4 regions of the Erwinia sp. 009765445 genome follow, and region 1 is predicted to be linked to each of the others. Evidence: predicted binding sites of a transcription regulator. Region 1 holds the regulator's gene; each other region holds the start of a gene.
What was found. The regulator Fur, encoded in region 1, represses iron uptake genes when iron is present. The targets are predictions, from matches to a motif close to ATAATAATGAGAACNACTATCAA.
Positions count from the first base shown of each region.

Region 1 (5,811 bases):
ACATGATGATCCCGTCTTTGTCGGTTGACCATGGCGTGCCATCGAAGCGCAGGAAGGAAGCGCCCGCGCTCTCTTCACCACCGAAGCCGAAGCTGCCATCGAACAGGCCATCAACAAACCATTTGAAGCCCACCGGCACTTCCACCAGCTTGCGACCAATGTCGTTCACCACCCGGTCAATCATCGCGCTGGACACCAGCGTTTTGCCCACGGCGACTTCTTTGCCCCACTGCGGACGGTGCTGGAACAGGTAGTTGATCGCAACGGCCAGATAATGGTTCGGGTTCATCAAACCGGCTGGGGTGACGATGCCATGGCGGTCATAATCCGGATCGTTGGCAAACGCCAGATCGAATTTATCACGCAGCGCCAGCAGGCCTGCCATCGCGCTCTCGGAAGAGCAGTCCATACGGATCACGCCGTCTTTATCCAGGTGCATAAAGCGGAAAGTCTGGTCAACCGAATCGTTAACGATGGTCAGATCAAGGTTGTAGAACTCTGCAATACGCTGCCAGTAGGCAATACCGGAACCGCCTAACGGATCTACGCCAATTTTCAGTCCCGCTTTCTGGATCGCCGGGATATCGATGATCTGCGCCAGACCTTCGATGTAAGGCTGGATTAGATCTTTTTCCTGCAGATGGCCGCTCGCCCAGGCTTTGTCCAGCGCGATGCGCTTAACGTCTTTCAGCCCATCTTTGATCAGCTGATTGGCACGATCTTCCACAACTTTGGTGACGTTGGTATCCGCAGGTCCGCCGTTTGGTGGGTTGTACTTGATGCCGCCATCTTCCGGTGGATTATGCGAAGGGGTGATCACGATGCCGTCAGCCTGCGCACCACCGGCTTTATTGTGCTCAAGGATAGCGTTCGAGATTGCCGGAGTTGGCGTATAGCCGTTATCCAGCTGCACGATCACATCTACACCGTTAGCCGCAAGAACTTCCAGCACGGAAATGATTGCCGGTTCAGACAGTGCATGGGTGTCTTTTCCAACGTAGCAAGGACCAGTGATACCGTTCTTTTTACGCTCTTCTGCAATCGCCTGCGCAATAGCAAGAATGTGCGACTCGTTGAAGCTGTGACGTCCTGCGCTACCGCGATGGCCGGATGTGCCGAATTTCACCGCATGTTCCGCATTGCCTGGCTCAGGTTGCAGGACATAATACTGCGAAGTTAATTGTGCAACGTTAATCAGATCGCTCTGCTGGGCTGGCTGCCCGGCACGGGGGTGATTGGCCATTGGCGCTTCTCCCTGACGCTTAAATATCTGTTATAGGGTGCCGCAAACTTTGTCAGACAGTTCCACCGGGAACTGCATTGACGCCATGATGTGTTCGATCATGCTGCGTTTGCGACCTGTGTTGGTGTTAGTGATCACCCAATACGGCGTGCCGGGAATATGTTGCGGCTTGGTATGGGTGCCATTCTGTACCAGGGTTTGTTGATTACCCGCAAAGTAGACGCGCGTGCGGCCCAGAAGTGACTCGGTAGCAGCAGCAAATGCTTTGGGATCCAGACTGTACAGGGTCGACAGAATCAGCATAAACCGGTTAACCGCTTTCTTCTGTTCAGCATATTCATCGGACAGCAGCAGCTCGCGGACTGCGCGAACGCGATCCTGAGGACGATATTCCACTTTTGCCGGTGCGGCTTCTTTCACCACCGTGACAGAAGGTGACATCGTCGCGGCCGCAGCAGAGGCGACGGGCGCAGTCTGACCAGCAGAAAATTTCAGCATCCGGCGCAAAATGTCAGAGGCGCTTTCACCAATATGCTGAGTGTGGCTGGCGATATAACGGTAGAGCTCTTCGTCGACTTCAATAGTTTTCATCTTGATCCAGTACGATTATGGCTTTATAGAGACGGAATGCGCCGTGCATCAGGCAGGTGAAATCGCACGGGCGCTGAACAATCCAGCTCTAACACGAGGATTATAAAGTTAAATCCCGCCGGGGTGTAGCGCCAGCCCTCAATAGCGGCAAAAGTCAGATAATGCCGCAAAAGGATCTGGCCGGTGGCTCCGGCAAGAAATCGTAAATTTATGATACCCTAACCCTTCGTTTCAACTGTAAGAACTTTGCCATGAAATTGAATGCCCGCTTGCAATCTGAACAATCCGCCCACTCTGGCTCTCCGGTGGTGCTGATCCACGGCCTTTTTGGCAGCCTCGATAACCTCGCCGTGCTGGCTCGTGGTTTGAAAGATGAGCGGCAGATCATTCAAATCGATGTCCGCAACCACGGATTATCTCCCCGTTCGACAGAGATGAATTACACCGCAATGGCGCAGGACGTGCTGGAAACGCTGGATGAACTGGGAATCGGTCAGTTTGTCGCAGTCGGCCACTCAATGGGCGGAAAAATTGCTATGGCCCTGACCTCGCTGGCTGCCGAACGTATTGAGCAACTGGTGGTCATCGATATGGCCCCCGTCGCCTACCCTACCCGTCACCACGATGAGATCTTTGCAGCGCTGAATGCAGTGAGCGACGCAGGCGTGAAGGTGCGCAGTGAAGCCGCCGCGATAATGCGCCAGACAATAGATGAAGAGGGAGTGATTCAATTCCTGCTGAAATCTTTTCACGAGGGCGAGTGGCGTTTTAACGTGCCGGTGCTTATGGCTTGCTATGATCGCCTTATTGGCTGGCAAGCGGTTCCTTTATGGCAGCGTCCGACACTGTTTATTCGCGGAGAACTTTCGCCGTATCTGGCTGACGAATACCGTGACGACCTGCTGGCGCAATTCCCTCAGGCGCGCGCCCATGTGATTGCCGGAGCAGGACATTGGGTTCACGCGGAGAAACCTGATGCGATTTTGCGCGCAATTCGCCGTTTTTTTGCGCTGTAAAAACAATTATTTCCTGTGAAAGCTAAATCATTGTCGCCAGGACTTTCACTGGGGTATGATGGCGCGCTAAAATTTTGTCGGCGGTCGATTTTCAGCCGACTTTACGGCCCAATCCATCAGAACTCCAGCCTTTCAGTATCACGATTCTATGGCAAAAGAAAACACGGACCGCACCACGATCGATCTGTTCGCAGATGAGCGTCGTCCGGGACGACCAAAAACCAATCCGCTGACGCGCGATGAGCAGCTGCGTATCAATAAACGCAACCAGCTCAAGCGTGATAAAGTGCGCGGGCTCAAGCGCGTGGAACTGAAAATGAACAGTGACGCGGTGGATGCCCTGAACCAGCTGGCCGAGGAGCGCAACATGAGCCGCAGCGAACTGATTGAAGAAATTGTTCTGGCGCAGCTTGCCAGCCCACAGCGCTGAACGGGCCTTTGACAGGCGAAATCTGCGCGTAATGGCAAAGCACAAAGCGACAAAAGCAGGAGGATTACTCGTTTATCCCCCTGATGCGGTCTGCTATCATTGCCGTTAACACTTTAGGCCAGCCGTCTCACATTATTAAGTTTCAAGAGGTTATTAAACTCATGGCAATCGTAGGCATTTTCTTTGGCAGCGATACGGGCAATACCGAAAACATTGCAAAAATGATCCAGAAGCAGCTCGGTAAAGAAGTTGCGGAAGTTCACGATATCGCGAAAAGCAGCAAAGAAGATCTTGAAGCCTTTGATATTCTGCTGTTGGGTATCCCAACCTGGTACTACGGCGAAGCGCAGTGCGACTGGGATGACTTCTTCCCGACGCTGGAAGAGATCGACTTTAACGGTAAACTGGTTGCGCTGTTTGGCTGTGGCGACCAGGAAGACTACGCCGAATACTTTTGTGACGCCATGGGCACCATCCGCGATATCATCGAGCCAAACGGCGCAGTAATTGTGGGCCACTGGCCAACCGAAGGCTACCATTTTGAAGCCTCAAAAGGGCTGGCAGACGACACCCATTTCCTCGGCCTGGCTATCGATGAAGATCGCCAACCAGAACTGACCGCAGAGCGTACGGAGAAGTGGGTTAAACAGATTTACGACGAGCTGCAGCTCAAAGAGATCCTTGAGGCATAATCACTGGCCTGATGTGGGAGTTATCTCACATCAGGCGTGTGGTTTTTCCTATAGAAGTAATAGGCACATTTTTGTAACTTTCATCTGCAAAACTGTACAATATCGCCATCGGTCATCTCCTGCTCTCTCAGCGCCTTTTGCCCTGAAGGCGAAAAAGGAGGCAGAGCGAAATGTTAACCCCGCATGAATGCTCCCGCACCTTTACTGTGGTTTCCATTTCGACGCATCAGTTCTATACTGGGGTGCTCAGCTTTTGCTCCGACCGATGTTCAGGGCTTTTCAGCCACTTAGTGACTAGCAAAGTAACAGGATAATATCCGCATGACTGACAATAACACCGCATTAAAGAAGGCCGGCCTGAAAGTCACGCTTCCCCGACTGAAAATTCTGGAAGTGCTTCAGGAACCTGAGGGCCATCACGTCAGTGCGGAAGACTTGTACAAACGCCTGATCGACATGGGCGAAGAGATTGGTCTGGCGACGGTTTACCGCGTTCTGAACCAGTTTGATGACGCAGGGATCGTTACCCGCCATAACTTCGAAGGCGGTAAATCCGTTTTTGAACTGACTCAGCAGCATCACCACGATCATCTGATCTGCCTGGACTGCGGCAAAGTGATTGAATTCAGCGATGAATCTATCGAATCCCGTCAGCGTGATATCGCTGAACGTCATGGCATCAAGCTCAGCAACCACAGCCTGTACCTGTATGGTCACTGTGCTGCTGGTGACTGCCGTGAAGATGATACGCTGCACGACAAGTAATCGGTACTATTAAAAAAAACCGGTGACTCTTCACCGGTTTTTTTATTTGTGTCTGACTGTCTCAGCCTACCCCTCTGGTTTTTCAACCCGGCTAAAACGATTGCCATCGCCACTGACAGAACGGATCAAAACCTCACCACTGACCGACGGACGGCTGCTGTCCTGATAACGCTGCCAGCTTTTCCCGCCATCGACCGAGTAGTCAATCGCCAGACCCGGAAGCGCGATATTGGCTTCAAGTTTGCCGTCAGTAATGCGTGCACCCGGTACTGGCAGGCGATATTGCACACCAGCCTTGTCCAGCTTGCTCAACTCACGCTGCCCCAGCAGGTTAGCAAACCGCTGCCAGTCTTTCAGCTGCGCCTGGGTATCAACGTATTTTGTTTCCCCACCGATATACTCTTTACCCGCCTGGTAATCTTGCTCCCATGCAGCCCGGTGCCAGGCTCGCTCGGCGACCGAAAACACTCGTGGGAAGATCATGTATTCCATGTTTTGATCGGTGCGCACCGTCTCACTCCACAGCTGAGCGGATATCCCGTAAGCGCCAGGCCAGGCCTTGTCTGATTTAGCGGTGAAGGTTTTGCCATCGCGATCCATCGAAGTTTCGGCATTCTGCGGCAGGTTATCCGGCGAGAAGCTGAACATTTTACGCTCATCGCTAAAGCGGGTTCCCCAATAGTATCCACGCTCCAGCGGATTCACCTCATACGGGAAGTCCATATAGACGTAGTCCGGGCTGGAGATAATCACCTCATAGCCTTTTTTCGCCCAGTCATTGGCGGAATCAAAGCCGCCCCAGTAGAGCGTATCCCAGAAGTTAACTGCCACGCGCTCAATAGCAAACGCTTTGGCATTCTCGGCATCTTTCAGACCATCCTGCCATGCCTGCATGCGGCCAATACCGTGCTGTTTAACCTGCTGACTGACCTTAAGCGCAAAATAGCTCGGCAGGTGTTCCAGGTCCTCCACCTTGCCCTCTTTGACCATGGTCTGACAAACCTGCGATTTCGCCCACGGCTTGTCCTCTTTGCTCATGTCGAGCAGGCCAGTCCCGTCAACCGGCTTGTTGAT
Region 1 is NZ_JBYUWC010000006.1:232,361-238,171, reverse strand. It holds gene pgm (phosphoglucomutase (alpha-D-glucose-1,6-bisphosphate-dependent)) at 1-1,243, opposite strand, end outside; gene seqA (replication initiation negative regulator SeqA) at 1,274-1,834, opposite strand; gene ybfF (esterase) at 2,086-2,850, shown strand; gene ybfE (LexA regulated protein) at 2,999-3,280, shown strand; gene fldA (flavodoxin FldA) at 3,442-3,972, shown strand; gene fur (ferric iron uptake transcriptional regulator) at 4,294-4,737, shown strand; gene AC3Y5R_RS08595 (beta-N-acetylhexosaminidase) at 4,804-5,811, opposite strand, start outside.

Region 2 (5,811 bases), on a different contig from region 1:
GCCCAAGATAATGTTTATCATCAGGAACACCCGGCAGAACAAAAAAGTAACCGCCGCCGATCGGCCTGATATATTCTTCAAGCGCTTCGCCGTTGAGCCTTTTTTGCACAGTCAGAAAGCCTTTTTCCAAATCATGCTGATAACAGACGAAAAGCAGGCCCATTTCCAGCTGGCCGGCATTGGAAACGCCAAGGGAATAACTGTAGCCACGGCGCAGCATCAGGTTATTTTGCGTTTCCGGCGTACGCGGGTTAGCCAGGCGAATATGCGCATCCATTGGCGTGATGTTGCCGTCAGGATCGCTGGCATAATCCGGCACATCGTGCTCGTTCTGCATCCCCAGAGGCGCGCCGCTGTGCTTCACGCGGCCAAAGATGGTCTGCTGCTCCTGCAGCGGCGTACGATCCCAGAATTCCACGTGAAACTGGATAATTCGCGCCGCCTGATAGCTGCCGTTCACCGCCCAGGCCGGTTCCCCCTGCTCCGCCGACACCCACAGAATGGACTCCATCAGCGGCTGATTGCTGGTGTCAGGATTGGCCGTACCATCCTTAAAGCCCAGCAGGTTAATCGGCGTCTCTTTCCCTTTGCTGCGTGCGGCATGGTCGGAAATAAACCCTTCCCGCCGCCAGCGCACGCTAAGAAGATCCGGCGAGTGCTTGATGATATCGCGCAGCGCGTGGATCACCGTGTCGTTGGTGTTGGCGCAGATTTGCAGCAGCAGATCGCCGTGACACAGGCTGCCATCCAGCGCATCGTTAGGAAAGCGGGTCATTGCCTGCAGCTTCAGCGGCTTGTGGGCCTGCAGACCATAGCGGTCGTCGAACAGTGAGTGACCGGCTGAAACGGTAATGGTCAGGTTATCCGGATAGATATCATCACCGAGGATCCCGGAGTCCATTGGCGGCAGCTGCGGATTGGTCACCAGCGGCGCTTTGCCACCTTTGGTGAGAAAAGCGATGCGGTTATCCAGCAGGCGGAACAGGCGTTCCAGATCGGCCTTATCCGTTGCCAGCACGTCGAAGGCCACCAGCATCATCGACGCCTGTTGCGGCGTGATGATGCCCGCCTGATGCGGGCCATAGTAAGGCTGCGCTTCCTGCCGGGCATTAGGTGACAACGCACCCGGCGAGAAGGATTTATTATCCGGGGCGGCATGAACCGGACAGCCGCCGCTGACAGCGAGGGCACCGCTGAGGATGCCCATTCCTTTCAGTAAACGACGACGCGAAGCGAGCAGTGCGTTGTCAGAAGGTTGTCTTGCCATGATCAATTAATCCAGACCCAGCGTACCACGCAGTTTGGACAAATCTTCCGCCAGGGTGGTGATCGGGCCTTTCATCGCATTGCGGTCAGCGTCGGTCAGCTTGTCGTAAGATTCGTAGCCGTCTTTGGTACGATATTTCGAGAGAATGCTGTCAACTTTCCTGAAGTTGACATCAACTTTAGCCAGCAGCGCGGCATCGGCTTTCTGCAGCATTGGACGCAGCAGGTCGACAATTTTCTGTGCGCCATCGACATTCGCCTGGAAGTCAGAGAGATCGGTACGGCTGTAACGGTCTTCTTCGCCGGAGATCTTGCTGGAGGCAACCTCTTCGATCAGACCCGCAGCGCCACCGACGACTTTGCTCGGCGGGAAGGCCAGCTCGTCAACGCGCTTCTGCAGATCCAGCGTGTCGGTGTTCAGCTTGTCAGCATACTCGCTCATGCCTTTGGTGCTGTTGTCACCAAAAAGCGCTTTTTCCAGGCGGTGCCAGCCGGTGAACTTAGGATCTTCAGCTTTCTTCTCGTAGTCATCTTCACGGGCATCAATGCTGCTGTCGAGATCGGAGAACAGCTCGGCAATCGGTTCGATACGCTCGTAGTGTTTACGGGTTGGCGCATACAGGGCTTTGGCTTTTTCGATATCGCCCGCTTTCACCGCGTCAGTGAAGGCTTTGGTTCCGGCAACCAGTTCGGCCACTTCTTTGGTGACATACACCTTGTATTCTGCAATCGGTCCCACCAGCTGCATCACGTCCGGCTTGCCGTTGGACGGGCCGTTAGTCCCTTTCACAATCAGCTTGCCTTTCGGGTTGCTCAGCAGGCCGCAGGTAAGGTCGTACTCACCCGCTTCCAGGTTGGCAGTCAGTTTCTGCGTGAAACCTGGCGCAATATTCTCGCGCTCTTCCACCACCATCACCCCTTTCAGGATCTCCCACTCCAGCCCTTTCTGGCTGTTGTTCTGGATCACAAACTGGGTTTTACCGGCGTTGACGGTAACGGTCATCGGATCGCACTGTTTGTCATTCACAGTGATTTTAACCTGAGGAACATCCGCCGCCATCGCAGCAGAAGAACCGGCCAGCAGAGCAAGGAGTGCAGCAGTCAGCGCAGACTGACGAAAACGAAGAGTCATAAGTTAATCCCTGTGAAAAAAGTAATGCCTGCCAGGCAGGCACGGAGAGAGGCTTAACGCGAAGTGCGTATTGCAGCAGCCTCAGGGCGCGCGGGCAAAAAGAACAGCAGTAGCGCGGGTATTAAATAGATAAACCAGACCGCCACTTCGCTGACGCTTGGGGTTTCCTGGTAGCCGAAGAAGCCTTCCAGCAGCGTACCGAACAGCGTACTGGTGGAGAGCGAATTGCTCAGGTCAAACGCCACGTCCTGGAAGTGGTTCCACAAACCGGCCTCATGGAAGGCGCGGATCGCACCAGCGGCCAGCCCGGCAGCAACAAAGAGAATGAACAGGCTGGTCCATTTGAAGAATGCCGCCAGGTTCAGACGCACGCCGCCCCAGTAGAGCAACATGCCAAGGATGATGGCGGTCGCCAGGCCCAGCATCGCTCCGAGAGGAGGTGCAATGCCAACGTCCTGCTGGAATGCCGCCAGCAGGAAGAATACCGACTCCAGCCCTTCGCGCGCCACGGCCAGGAACACCATGCCAATCAGCGCCCAGCCACTGCCCTTGCCTTTCTGCAGGGCATTGTCGACTGCGCCTTCCAGTTGCGCCTTCACGTTGCGTGACACTTTGCGCATCCAGAACACCATCCAGGTCAGGATACAGACGGCGATCACCGCCACAATTCCCTCAAACAGTTCCTGCTCTTTCTGTGGGAACTCGCCGGTGGTTTCATTGATGAAATAGCCCAAACCGAGGCACAGCGCGGCGGCGAGAAACACCCCTGCCCACATAGCCCCAAACCATTCACTGCGTTGGGTGCGCTTCAGGTAACTGGCAATCAGGCTGACGATCAGCGCGGCTTCCAGCCCTTCGCGTAACATAATGAGAAACGGGACAAACATGCCAACACCCTCGCGTGTGAAAGAAGTTCAGTTCGGGTAAAGAAACGTAAATCGAAACGATACCGATTATCATTATCGTGCAAGAAAATACAAGTGGGCAACCGGGTATTTTCGTATTTTGCCAAAAAGCAGCGACAAGTGTGCTGAGCCTGAGGAGATGGGACAGGGAGGGCTAATCAGTCCGAAGGTCTGAATGCTGGAATTAAGTGGAAGTCAGAGGGCGTTAAGAAAAGGGGCCGCGGAGTGCGGCCCGAAAAGTTTAATCCGCGTTATATTCGGCCTCGGCAGCGGCAAAACGTTGCTGCGCTGCGGCTGAAGGCTCGCGGCCCATCAGGCTGACCAGCACGATCGCCACGCTGGCGAACAGGAAGCCAGGGATGATTTCATACAGATCCAGCCAGGCATACTGTTTCCATACCAGCACGGTCGCCGCACCGATCACCATCCCGGCGAGTGCGCCGTTGCGGGTCATCCGCTTCCAGATCAGCGAGAACAGCACCACCGGACCGAAGGCGGCACCAAAACCGGCCCAGGCGTAGCTCACCAGGCCCAGCACGCGGTTTTCAGGATTGGAGGCCAGCGCAATAGCAATCACCGCCACCAGCAGTACCATCGCACGACCAACCCAGACCAGCTCGCGCTGGGATGCGTGCTTGCGCAGGAAGTTTTTATACAGATCTTCAGTCAGCGCCGAGGAGCATACCAGCAGCTGGCAGCTCAGGGTGGACATCACCGCTGCCAGAATGGCCGACAGCAGAATTCCGGCAATCCAGGGATTGAACAGAATACGGGCCAGCTCAATAAAGATCCGCTCGCCATTCTGAGTTACGCCTGCGGCCTGCTCCGGATGGTTCTGGAAGTAAGCAATGCCAAAGAAACCGACTGCCACGGCGCCAGCCAGGCACAGGATCATCCACGCCATACCGATACGGCGGGCGGTACGGATTGAGCGGTGCGAATCTGCCGCCATGAAGCGGGCAAGAATATGCGGCTGACCGAAGTAACCCAGTCCCCAGCCCAGCAGAGAAATCACCGCCACAAAGTTCAGGTTCTTCAGCATATCGAGGTTTTCAACGCTCTTTGCCTCAATGACAGCCAGCGAATCGCCCAGGCCACCTACCGCGAAAATGACCATCACCGGTGTGAGGATCAGCGCGAAGATCATCAGGCTGGCCTGCACAGTATCGGTCCAGCTCACGGCGAGGAACCCGCCGACAAAGGTATAAATAATAGTCGCAGCAGCACCGGCCCACAGCGCCGTTTCATAGCTCATACCGAAGGTGCTTTCGAACAAACGCGCCCCTGCCACGATGCCGGAAGCACAGTAGATAGTGAAGAAGACCAGAATAACCAGCGCGGATATTACCCGCAGCAGTTTGCTTTTGTCCTCAAAACGGCTGGAGAAAAAGTCAGGCAACGTCAGCGCGTTGTCATGATGCTCGGTCTGCACGCGCAGGCGGCCAGCGACGATTTTCCAGTTGAGCCAGGCACCGATAGTCAGGCCAATGGCAATCCAGCTTTCGGAGATGCCCGAGAGGAAGATCGCGCCGGGCAGGCCCATCAGCAGCCAGCCGCTCATATCAGAAGCGCCGGCGGACAACGCGGTAACCAGGCTTCCCAGACTTCGTCCGCCAAGGATGTAGTCATCAAAATTCCTGGTCGATCGCCAGGCAATAAAACCGATCAGCACCATGCCGAGGATATAAACGCAAAAAGTCACCATCATTGGTGTGCTTACTGTCATCAGGTTCTCCATTTATAATTGTTAAAGCGCAATCCGGGCTTTCAGCCAGCACTGCCGGAACGTAGCAGCGCCACCACCGTTAACCCGGGGCGGGGTATCCTGCCGTAAACCGCTTTTACGCACAAACGATTTAACACAGCAGTTACAGTCATTTCACCTTCCGGTGCGGATAAAGTGTCAACAGGTTGCACTGGATCACAGTATCGCTGGTTGCACCCTGAAAAACCTCTTTAAAACCAGGTATTATTGCCACTCCACACTCTGGCCGGATTCTTGCAGAAATAACCATGCCGCTTTTCCAGCGGTGGATTTAAAGTCTGCAAACAGGGTCACATTTAACACAGTTGCACAAAGTTGCAACTTAAGTGATATTGCTTGCCAACATCGTAATTTCTTTGCAAGGAGTTCTCAGGCATGGGCACAACCACCATGGGCGTGAAGCTGGATGAAGCCACGCGCGAGCGGATCAGACAGGCGGCCAGCCAGATTGATCGCACCCCACACTGGCTGATTAAACAGGCTATCTTTAACTATCTGGAGCAGCTGGAACGTGGCGATGCCATGCCGGAAATTCCTTTACAGGCGGTAGTGCAGGAAGCCGAAGACTCCCCTGCTGAAGAACCGCGTCAGCCCTTCCTCGACTTCGCCGAGGCCATATTGCCACAGTCGGTGAGCCGCGCGGCTATCACCTCCGCATGGCGTCGTCCTGAAACGGAAGCGGTGCCAATGATACTGGAACAGGCGCGTCTGCCTGCCGCACTGGCACAGCAAACCTACCGCCT
Region 2 is NZ_JBYUWC010000001.1:307,001-312,811, forward strand. It holds gene efeB (iron uptake transporter deferrochelatase/peroxidase subunit) at 1-1,267, opposite strand, end outside; gene efeO (iron uptake system protein EfeO) at 1,274-2,398, opposite strand; gene efeU (iron uptake transporter permease EfeU) at 2,452-3,285, opposite strand; gene putP (sodium/proline symporter PutP) at 3,545-5,029, opposite strand; gene putA (trifunctional transcriptional regulator/proline dehydrogenase/L-glutamate gamma-semialdehyde dehydrogenase) at 5,444-5,811, shown strand, end outside.
Region 2: the regulator Fur is predicted to act here: its motif matches at 3,342-3,364, upstream of efeU (iron uptake transporter permease EfeU).

Region 3 (5,811 bases), on a different contig from region 1:
CGTTGAACTGACATGTGTGCCAGAGCTTCCAGCGCGCTGCGCCAGGGAGATTCTGGTAAGGCTTTCAGAGCCGCGATGGCTTTATCGGCTTCCTGCTCTGCGGCCTGACGGGTCCATTCCAGCGAGCCACACTGATGCATCGCTTCAAGAACAGGTTCCAGCAGATGGCGACCATTTCCCTGCTCAATCGCACCACGGATCATCGCTGACTGTTCAGCTGTGCCGTTACGCATAGCGTGCAGCAGCGGTAACGTTGGCTTTCCTTCGCTCAGGTCATCGCCAACGTTTTTGCCCAGGGTTTTGCCATCGGCGCTGTAGTCCAGCAAATCATCGATTAACTGGAATGCGGTGCCAATAAATCGGCCATAGTCCTGCAACGCCTTTTCCTGCTCTGGCGTAGCTGAGGCGAGGATAGCGGATGATTGTGCCGCAGCTTCAAACAGACGCGCCGTCTTGCTGTAAATCACCCGCATATAGCTTTCTTCGGTGATATCTGGATCGTTACAGTTCATCAACTGCAACACTTCTCCTTCCGCAATCACATTTACCGCTTCAGACATCAGCGCCAGCACGCGCAGCGAGCCAAGGCTGGTCATCATCTGGAAGGCGCGGGTATAAATGAAATCGCCGACCAGCACGCTGGCGGCATTGCCGAAGGCGGCATTAGCAGTGGCTTTGCCCCGTCGCATATCGGATTCATCAACCACATCGTCATGAAGCAGGGTGGCCGTATGGATGAATTCGATCAGGGCTGCGACGGTAACATGTTGTTTACCAGAGTAGTTTACCGCACGGGCAGCCAGCACGGCGATCATCGGACGGATGCGTTTGCCCCCGCCGCTAATGATGTAGTAACCCAACTGATTGATGAGGGAAACCTCAGAGTTCAGCTGTTCCAGGATCGTTGCATTGACGTCCGCCATATCCTGCGCGGTGAGTTCGTTTATCTGTTCTAAGTTCATCAGTCTGTTCAGCTATTGCTCAGTATGCTGCTATGATAAGCGTCTTTACCCGTGCCTGCGGCATGTAATGTATAACAGATTGTACTTGAAAAACGCGACCGTGAAACGTTTGCATTCGCTTTGCGTTTTTTTTCTGCAATACCCCGCAACAGACACTTGTCATTGCCTGGGATTTTGCGTAGAATTCGCGCCCTATTGTGAATATTTATAGCGCAGCCTGAAACCAAGACGGCAAGCGCGAGAGCGGAGTTTTATATGTACGCGGTTTTCCAAAGTGGTGGTAAACAACACCGAGTAAGCGAAGGTCAGACCGTTCGCCTGGAAAAGCTGGACATCGCAACCGGCGAAACGATTGAATTCGACCAGGTTCTGATGATTGCCAACGGTGAAGAAGTGACTATCGGCGCGCCTTTAGTTTCAGGTGGCGTGATCAAAGCAGAAATCGTTGCTCACGGTCGTGGCGAGAAAATTAAGATTGTTAAGTTTCGTCGTCGTAAACACTACCGTAAGCAGCAGGGTCACCGTCAGTGGTTCACTGATGTGAAGATCACTGGCATCAGCGCCTAAGAGGAGATCTGACAAATGGCACACAAAAAAGCTGGCGGCTCCACTCGAAATGGTCGCGATTCCAATGCAAAACGTCTCGGCGTTAAGCGTTTCGGCGGCGAAGCCGTACTGGCAGGTAGCATCATCGTTCGACAGCGTGGCACCAAGTTCCACGCGGGTACCAACGTAGGCTGCGGCCGTGACCACACTCTGTTTGCAACTGCAGACGGCAAGGTCAAATTCGAAGTTAAAGGCCCGAACAACCGTAAATACATCAGCATCGTTGCTGAGTAAGGTTTTCGTGCCTGAAGGCGGTACCTGATACCGCTTTCAGCAGCGAATCAAAAAGCCCCGCTATGATTGCGGGGCTTTTTACATTCTGCATTTCAATCCACAAGCAGAGTCTGTGCCTGTGGGTTCACAGCAAAAGTCTTTTTGCTGTACACTTTATATTCAGCTGCACGATGTCCTGAGGTGAATCCTCCCGGACCAATGTCACTCAACGGTGCGGGCGAATGATTTACGGAGAAGTAACATGAAGTTTGTTGATGAAGCGACAATCCTCGTTTCTGCGGGCGATGGCGGCAATGGCTGCGTCAGCTTCCGCCGTGAGAAATATATTCCCAGAGGCGGACCGGATGGCGGCGACGGTGGTGATGGCGGCGATGTTTACATGCAGGCCGATGAAAACCTGAATACCCTGATCGACTACCGCTTTGAAAAATCTTTCCGTGCCGAGCGTGGACAAAACGGCCAGAGCCGTGATTGTACCGGTAAGCGCGGGCAGGATATCGTAATTAAAGTGCCGGTCGGCACCCGAATTATCGATCAGGGCACCGGAGAAACGCTGGGTGACATGATGACCCACGGTCAGGTGCAGATGGTCGCTAAAGGCGGCTGGCACGGCCTGGGCAACACCCGCTTCAAATCTTCCGTTAACCGTACTCCGCGCCAGAAAACCATGGGTACGCCGGGTGAAAAACGCGATTTGCAACTGGAGCTGATGCTGCTGGCTGACGTCGGGATGCTGGGGCTGCCTAACGCCGGGAAATCGACCTTTATCCGCGCCGTTTCTGCTGCCAAGCCAAAAGTGGCTGACTATCCGTTTACCACACTGGTGCCAAGCCTTGGCGTGGTACGAATGGACAGCGAGCAGAGCTTCGTGGTGGCCGACATCCCCGGTCTGATCGAAGGCGCTTCTGATGGTGCGGGTCTGGGTATTCGCTTCCTTAAACATCTCGAACGCTGCCGCGTACTGTTGCACACTATCGATCTGGCTCCCATTGATGAGTCCGATCCGGTAGAAAATGCCCGTATCATTCTCGGCGAGCTGGAAAAGTACAGCGAGAAGCTGTTCAACAAGCCGCGCTGGCTGGTGTTCAACAAAGTTGACCTGCTGGATCAGGAAGAGGCGGAATCCCGTGCCAAAGCCATTGCGGAAGCGCTGGGCTGGACGGATAAATACTATCTGATCTCTGCCGCCAATCGCGTTGGCGTGACGCCACTGTGCTGGGATGTAATGTCCTTCATTAACGCCAATCCGAAAGAGGCGGAAGAAGAACAGAAGCAGCCTGAGAAAGTGGAGTTCATGTGGGATGACTACCATCGCCAGCAGCTGGAAGAAGCTGCCGAGCCGGTGGAAGAAGATGATGACTGGGATGACGACTGGGATGATGAAGACGACGAAGGCGTCGAAATTATCTATCAACGTTAATCTTCTGAAGGGACACATTGGTGTCCCTTTTTACTTTTGTGTCTGCGTGACCCCGCCACTGATCAAGCCTCTTTCCGAAGCAAATACCGCTTTCAAACAATAAAGATAATCATTATCATTCTCTCTTCTACGGATCAGCCCGGCTGCTCCCCTTTCGCTGAAAGAGCCAATCAAAATGAGACTTGCTGTTTTACGCTTATCTTCGCTGTTGCTGTGCGCCCTGATCCTCTCCCCACCCGGCCGTGCTGCCGATGGCTGGCCACGTTCGGTGCCTGGCCATGAGGGGCCGCTGGTTCTGCAACATCAGCCTCAACGTATCGTATCAACCAGCGTCACGCTGACCGGTTCGCTACTGGCGATTGGTGCGCCGGTTGTTGCCAGCGCCGCCACCATGCCGGGGCAGCGCTTCGCCGATAAGCAGGGTTTCTTCCGCCAATGGGGGGATATTGCCGTGCAGCAAGGCGTGAAGCGGCTCTATTCCGGTGAACCGAATCTGGAGACTATTGCGGCTGAAAAACCCGATCTGATTGTGGTCAGCGCCACCGGCAATGATTCCGCCATCGCGTTTTACGATCGTCTTTCGGTTATCGCACCGACGCTGGTCATCAACTATGACGACAAGAGCTGGCAGCAGGTTGAGCGGGAGCTTGCTCAGGCCACGGGCAATGAAGCCGGAGCTGAGCGTTCCATTCAGTCTTACGCGCAGCGCGAGGCGGAAGTGAAAGCGAAGCTGGCACTGCCGCCACAGCCGGTCTCCGCGCTGGTTTATAATCCTCATGCTCATATTGTTAACCTGTGGACCGGGGAATCAGCGCAGGGCAAGATGCTGGTGTCGCTGGGTTTTACGCTGGCCACACCGCCTGAAACGATTCTACGCGGAAGCCAGCGCCTGAAGCGTAAAGACATTATCCCACTCAGCGGCGAGACGCTGGCTACCGGAATCACCGGAAGGTCGGTGCTGATGTTCGCTACCGATGATTCGGGCAACGCGGCATTACTGTCCGAACCTCTGGTTGCGGGATCTGGGGCGATTCGCGCCGGTCACGTCTGGACTCTGGGTTACGACAGCTTCCGTCTTGATTACTACAGTGCCAATCATCTGCTGACCCGCCTTGAGCAGCTGTTCAGTAAATCCTGATTACTGGCCCGGCAGTTGCTTAAGCTGACGGGCACTTTTCTCTTCTCTCCGCCGGATCTGATTGATTAATCATCTGTCGTAACCACTACAAATAAAAGGCATTTCAATGAGAATACGATGAATAATCGAATTGATAATTGTTTTTATTTGCAATAATGTATTTCCGCCCATTTACTTTATAACTTGCCCCGAAAATACGGGTGGGGCGGATCTGCAGGGAATCAGACCTTTGAAAAAATTATCGCGTTTATCTTTAGCTATCTTTATTGAACTTGGGATGGTGACAACGGTGATGGCTGCCGATGCTGACACTGCGGGTACGCTGGTGGTGACTGCCGCACAGCAGAATCTTCAGGCTCCGGGCGTTTCGACCATCACCGCTGACGAAATCAAAAAACGTCCTCCTGCCCGTGATCTGTCTGAAATTATTCGCACCATGCCGGGCGTTAACCTGACCGGCAACTCGACCAGCGGGCAGCGTGGCAATAACCGTCAGATCGACATTCGCGGAATGGGGCCGGAAAACACCCTGATCCTGATTGATGGTATGCCGGTCTCCAGCCGTAACTCTGTCCGTCTGGGCTGGCGTGGTGAGCGTGATACCCGTGGTGATACTGACTGGGTGCCGCCAGAGATGGTTGATCATATTGAAGTGATTAGGGGACCTGCTGCGGCCCGTTATGGCAACGGTGCTGCGGGTGGCGTGGTGAACATCATCACCAAACAGACCACCAATGAATGGCACGGTTCGTGGAATACCTACCTGAACATGCCGGAGCATAAAGAAGAAGGGGCGACCAAACGCACCAACTTCTCGCTCAACGGGCCACTAGGAGACGCTTTCAGCTTTCAGCTGTATGGCAACCTCAGCAAAACTCAGGCTGATGCGCAATACATCAACGAAGGGCATCAGTCGCTGAGAACGGGAACTTATGCTGATACCGTTCCCGCCGGGCGTGAAGGTGTGGAGAATAAGGATATTCACGGCAAACTGCGCTGGGAATTTGCTCCGCGCCAGGCGCTGGAATTCACTGCGGGTTACAGCCGTCAGGGCAATCTCTATGCAGGCGATACGCAAAATACCAACACCAGTACGTTGGTGAAAGATAGCTACGGGAAAGAGACTAACCGTCTGTACCGTCAGAACTTTGCCGTTAACTGGACCGGTGTCTGGGATAACGGAGTCAGTACCCGCAGCTATGCGCAGTATGAAAAAACCCGTAATACACGAATGGATGAAGGGTTGGCCGGGGGAACCGAAGGTATCTTCTCCGATGACGGCTTTTCCACTATCCAGCTTGATGATGTTTTGCTGCACAGCGAAATCAGTGTGCCTTTTGAATTGCTGGTCAATCAGACTGCGACCTTTGGTACCGAATGGAACCAGCAGCGCATGAAGGATGGCGCTTCCAATACTCAGGCCCTGTCCGGCGGTGGTATTGACGGAATCG
Region 3 is NZ_JBYUWC010000014.1:72,191-78,001, forward strand. It holds gene ispB (octaprenyl diphosphate synthase) at 1-962, opposite strand, end outside; gene rplU (50S ribosomal protein L21) at 1,218-1,529, shown strand; gene rpmA (50S ribosomal protein L27) at 1,545-1,802, shown strand; gene cgtA (Obg family GTPase CgtA) at 2,044-3,222, shown strand; gene fepB (Fe2+-enterobactin ABC transporter substrate-binding protein) at 3,398-4,360, shown strand; gene AC3Y5R_RS16270 (TonB-dependent siderophore receptor) at 4,638-5,811, shown strand, end outside.
Region 3: the regulator Fur is predicted to act here: its motif matches at 3,319-3,341, upstream of fepB (Fe2+-enterobactin ABC transporter substrate-binding protein).

Region 4 (5,811 bases), on a different contig from region 1:
CCAGGCCAGCTTTGGAGCCATCCGCAGGCTTTCCCGCAGCGGGTGATGCCAGATATCCAGCCCGATAGTTTCATGGTAGGTGTAGAGCTGCGGCAGCGGCGAAGGCCGTATTTTCCAGCTTTTCTCCGCCAGCACGCTGGCCCGCAGTGGCAATGGTGCCACCATCCTGCCCTGTTTTATTGCCCCGCCGACGTTAGCCAGCGGATCGCCTTCAGATGTCAGTGCAAAACGCAGTGGCGTATGCTGTTCAACAAACTGCAGCATCTCACCAGCGCTGTCGGCAAATGCCTGCCACAGCGCAGATTCTGTCTCTTCCCACCCCTCGGGTGCGCTGTCTGTCAGATAGCGCATCACCTCCTGCGATGAATCGGCAATCCCTGCCGCCCGTGCATGATGATTGGCCGGAACCCAGGTAGCGCCACCGGACATCGCGGTGGTGCCGCCCAGCCAGACGGACTTCTCAGCGATAATCACCGACAATCCTGCTGCCGCGCTGCGTAGTGCGGCACTTAATGCCGCACCACCAGAGCCAACAACCAGCACATCGCAGTGCAGCCTGTTGTCACCCGTCAGCTGAACCATTACAGCGGGTTAGTACTGGTCAGGTTGATGCCTGGTTTTTCCAGTTTCATCGGGCCAAGGTTCCATTTGTCCATCACCCTGTCGTAGGTGCCGTTCTCTACCAGCACGGTCAGGGCTTTTTGCAGCACATCGGCCAGCTGTTTGTTCTCATGCGCGACCACGATGCCCAGGTAGTATTTCGGCATTAATGGCATGTTGACGGTGCGGATTGGCTTCGGCGCTTTCTTCTTGATGTCATCCACCGAAGCGGCATCGTTAAGGACAAAATCAACGCGACCGGAATAGAGCGCCAGCAGTACCGCATCAGCGGAAGCCAGGGTCACTTTCTGGATATCCGGCTTGCCGTTTTTGATGCAGTAAGGTGAGTAGATTTCGTTAATGGCGTGCTCGAAGTCAGTCCCGGTCTGCAGGCCTACCTTCAGGCCACACAGCGTCAGCGGATCGTCTTTGATGGTTTTTTCCGTCGCCAGGGTGTACACCTCGCTGGTGGCATAGGCGTAGTTCACAAACGTCACCTGTTTTTCACGCTCCAGGCTGTCGGAGATACACTCCATCGCCACATCAAAACGACCGCTTTTCACGCCCGGGATCAGCCCGGCAAAGTCGATTGAGACCGGTTTCACCGTCACGCCCAGCACCTGGCCCAGCGCGTCCCACAGATCCGGCTCAAAGCCGACCATGGTTTTGTTATCTTCAGCGAAGGATTCGCAGGGTGGATAGTGCGCATCGGTAACCAGATTGAGGGTTTTACTGCTGCGGATTTTTTCGGGTAACTGCGCGTGCAGTGCGGCATCCATCGCCAGCGGTTTATCAGCCGCAGAGGAGTAGAGCGAAAAAGCGCCAAGGGAGCAGGCGGTGATGGCGCTTAACAACAGTGTTTTCATTCTCATGCTTTTAACTCCGGATAAGAAGGCGTGTCGCCTGAAGGCCCTGATGATAAAAAAAGCAATAAGCGAATCAGAACGTTGCCGGTCACACTGCTCGTACGTTCCTGCCAACAGAATTGCAATGCCTGTGCCATTTTTTAAATAACTAATTAATTAATTGCCTGACAAGGCTTTGCCTGCCATTGCGCGGTATTGCACAGAGAATGAGCGGTGAAATTATCACCACAACGGTGCAAGGGGGATCATTTTCTGGTGCAGCCTCAGGGCAGTTTGATGCTGTTTTGCCTGACTTAAAAACCCTGACTGCTTCACATTTCCCGGCAGTACAGCGGACGGCAGGCGTAATCTCGTCTAAAGTTTGTTTCAGGGTCAATAACTTACGGATCACCGGATCCGGACATGGAGAACTACTAATGCAGAGAGTCGAAAAACGTCAATGGAAAACCGTTGTGGCGCTGCCCTTACTGGTTGCCGCGTTGGCACAGGCCGGTTATGTCATGGCCGCCGAACCACAACAGCAGCACATGCTGAGCGATGCGCCGCAGCCGCCTGATATCCGTTTAGGGCCTCTCTTCCATGAGGTACAGGCGGCAAAACTGTTCCCTGACCAGAAAACCTTTGCTGATGCCATTCCGAAAAGTAATCCCTCCTCCATTCTGGCTGACTGGCAGATGCAGAAGAAGCAGCGCAATTTCGATTTGCGTCATTTCGTTGACACCAACTTCACCCTGCCTGCGGATGGCGAAAAATATGTGCCACCAGCCGGGCAGAGCCTGCGGGAACACATCGATGGTCTGTGGCCGGTACTGACGCGCTCAGCGAGCCAGGCTAACCAGTGGGATTCGCTGCTGCCGCTGCCGAAACCGTATGTCGTGCCGGGCGGCCGCTTCCGCGAGGTCTATTACTGGGACAGTTATTTTACCATGCTGGGCCTGGCCGAGAGCGGCCACTGGGATCGCGTGCAGGATATGGTGGAGAACTTCGCCTCGCTGCTGGATAAATACGGCCATATCCCTAACGGTAACCGCAGCTACTATCTCAGCCGGTCCCAGCCGCCGTTCTTCAGCATGATGGTCGATCTGCTGGCGCAGCATGAGGGCGACAGCGCTTACAGCAAATATCTGCCTGAACTGCAAAAAGAGTACGACTACTGGATGGCGGATGCTGATAAGCTGAAACCGGGCGAAGCCAGCAAGCGCGTGGTGAAGCTGAAAGATGGCACCCTGCTTAACCGCTACTGGGATGCACGCGACGTGCCGCGTACGGAATCTTATATGGATGACATCGCCAACGCGAAAAATGTCACTGAGCGTAATAAAGGAGAGCTGTATCGCGATCTGCGTGCCGGTGCGGCTTCAGGATGGGATTTCAGTTCGCGCTGGTTTGCCAAGCCGGGTGACCTCTCCACCATTCAGACCACCACTATTCTGCCGGTCGATCTGAACTCGCTGATGTTCCATCTTGAGCAGACTCTCGCCCATGCCAACAAGCTGGCGAAGAACGACGAGGTCAGCCAGCGTTTCGACGCGCTGGCGAAAAAGCGTCAGGATGCGATCAATCGCTATCAGTGGAATAGCAGGCAAGGCTGGTACGCCGACTATGACTGGCAGAAAGCCGCTGTACGCCCGCAGCTGACCGCTGCCACCCTGTTCCCGCTCTACCTGAAAGTAGCGAAGGAGGATAAAGCAGCCAAAACCGCGACGGCAGTACAGAAACAGCTGGTGAAAGAAGGCGGTCTGGTCACCACCACCAATAACAACGGGCAACAGTGGGATGCGCCAAACGGCTGGGCACCGCTGCAGTGGGCAGCTGTCGAAGGGCTGAATAATTATGGCAAACAGACGCTGGCAAAAGATATTGGCATGCGCTTCCTGAACAACGTGCAGACCACCTATGACAAACAACACAAGCTGGTGGAGAAATACGTTGTTGAAGGCAAAGGCCTGGGCGGAGGCGGCGGCGGTGAATATCCACTGCAGGACGGATTCGGCTGGACCAACGGCGTTACGCTGAAACTGATGGACCTCTACTGTCCGAAAGGGGTCACCTGTAATAACGTCGGTGATATCACCAAAGGTCAGTAATCCTCTGGCGGCACTCCGTTGCCGCCCAAATTAGCCCACCCTGATAATTCCCTTATCTTTCCAGGTGAATATATAAGCAAAATCAATGCTTGAAACACGTTAACGAAAAGATAATAATTCTCATTGAGATTATCATAAATCTTTACATTACCTAACTGCGCGTCTTTCAGCTGTTCCCCTGCGCAGGCGGATCTATTTTGCTCGCATTTATTTGTAAGGGATTTGACAATGAGAATGGCTTTTACCCTGAAGCGTTCCGTTCTGCTTTGCGCCATCGCGCTTGCCACACCAGCCCTCTCCTTTGCCGCTGATACCCTGGTGGTAACCGCTCAACCAACAGAAACGGCGACCACACCGACCATCGGTTACACTGCAAAAACCAGCAAAGGCGCGACCAAGACCGATCGTCCCCTGATCACTACCGCCCAGTCCGTCTCCGTGGTAACCCGCCAGCAGATGGAAGACCAGGGCGCTCTGGACGTAAACCAGGCGCTGAACTATACCGCCGGTGCCTTTACCAACTTTGCCGGTGCAGCCAGCCGTTACGATACCGTTTCACTGCGTGGCTTCCATGGTGGCGATGTTGACAATATCTTCCTCGACGGCCTGCGCCTGATGAGCGATCCGGGCAGTTACAACGTGCTGCAGGTCGATCCGTGGTTCCTCGATCGCATCGACGTGATCAAAGGGCCTTCTTCTGCCCTGTATGGTCAGACCGTGCCTGGCGGGTTGGTGATGGAAACCTCCAAACGTCCGCAGTTCACCCAGGAGGGCCACTTCCGTGCTTCTACCGGGACCAACAGTACCAACAGCGCGGCTTTTGATTATACCAATGCGATCAACGATCAGTGGGCGTTTCGCCTGACCGGCATCACCCGCAACAGCAACACGCAATATGACCACACCCGCGAAGAGAAATACGCTATCTCCCCTTCCCTGCTCTGGCAGCCGGACGAGGATACCTCTTTGCTGTTGCGCGCTTATCTGCAGAAAGATCCTTCAGGCGGTTACCACAGCGCGGTGCCGGGTGACGGCAGCATTACTGAACACAACGGCCGTCGGCTTAGCACCGGCTTCTATGACGGCGACAGCTCGCTGGATCAGTTCAAGCGTAATGAGCAGATTTACAGCTATGAATTCGCTCACCGCTTCAACGACACCTGGGCGTTCCGCTCAAACGCCAGCTACTCGCACTCAAACGTCGACCTCGATCAGGTCTATCAGATTGGCTGGGACACCACTAACCCGGATCTGCTGAACCGCTACTACTCCGGCTCCCGTTCTTCACTGGATGCCTTCGCCCTGGATAATCAGCTGGAAGCGGACTTCGCCACCGGCGAGCTGGAGCATAAAGTGGTGCTGGGTGCGGAATACCATCAGTACAAAAATGACCTGAGCGATGCCAGCGGTTACGCTAACCAGCTGAACGCCCTGACCGGTGAAGCGATCGGCCCGCGTCAGAGCTACACCTTCTTTGATTCGCAGCGTCGCTACTATCAGACCGGGGTGTATCTGCAGGATGAGATGACGTGGCAGAAATGGCATCTGGACGTATCCGGTCGTTATGACCGCATTGTTTCGCAGACAGATAACTATGATTTCGGTACCAAATATCGTCGTCAGGATGACCACGTCAGTGGCCGTGCCGCGCTGCTGTATGCCTTTGATAACGGCATTTCACCTTACGCCAGCTACAGTCAGGCGATCACCCCGCAGTCACTGTCCGGTGAAGACGGTAATCTGCTGAAGCCAACCACCTCTGAGCAGTATGAAACGGGTGTGAAATACCAGCCGGTGGGAACTTCTGACATGTACTCCATCGCGCTTTACGATTTGACGCAGAAAGATGTCGGCAACCGCGTGGTGGTGGGCTCTTACTACGAACCGGCCGGGAAAGTCCATTCACAGGGCGTGGAACTGGAAGCCCGCAACCAGCTGACTCCGCGTCTGAGCACCATTGCTAACTACACGCTGAACCACGTGCGCTACAAAGATTCCGTGGACGGTAACGACGGCCACACGCCATACGTTACCCCGGACTCCATGGCTTCGGCCTGGGCGAAATACCAGTTCGACTACGGGATCAGCGTCGGGGCTGGCGTGCGGTACATCGGCAAACAGTGGGCGGATAATGAAAACACCACTCGCCTGCCTTCTGTCACCCTGTTCGACGCCTCCGTGCGTGCCGACCTGGGTGCCTGGAATAGCAGCCTGAAAGGCGCGTTCGTGCAGGTTAATGCCAACAACCTGACCGATCG
Region 4 is NZ_JBYUWC010000009.1:55,091-60,901, forward strand. It holds gene AC3Y5R_RS11640 (FAD-binding protein) at 1-582, opposite strand, end outside; gene AC3Y5R_RS11645 (ABC transporter substrate-binding protein) at 582-1,472, opposite strand; gene treA (alpha,alpha-trehalase TreA) at 1,883-3,553, shown strand; gene AC3Y5R_RS11655 (TonB-dependent siderophore receptor) at 3,782-5,811, shown strand, end outside.
Region 4: the regulator Fur is predicted to act here: its motif matches at 3,661-3,683, upstream of AC3Y5R_RS11655 (TonB-dependent siderophore receptor).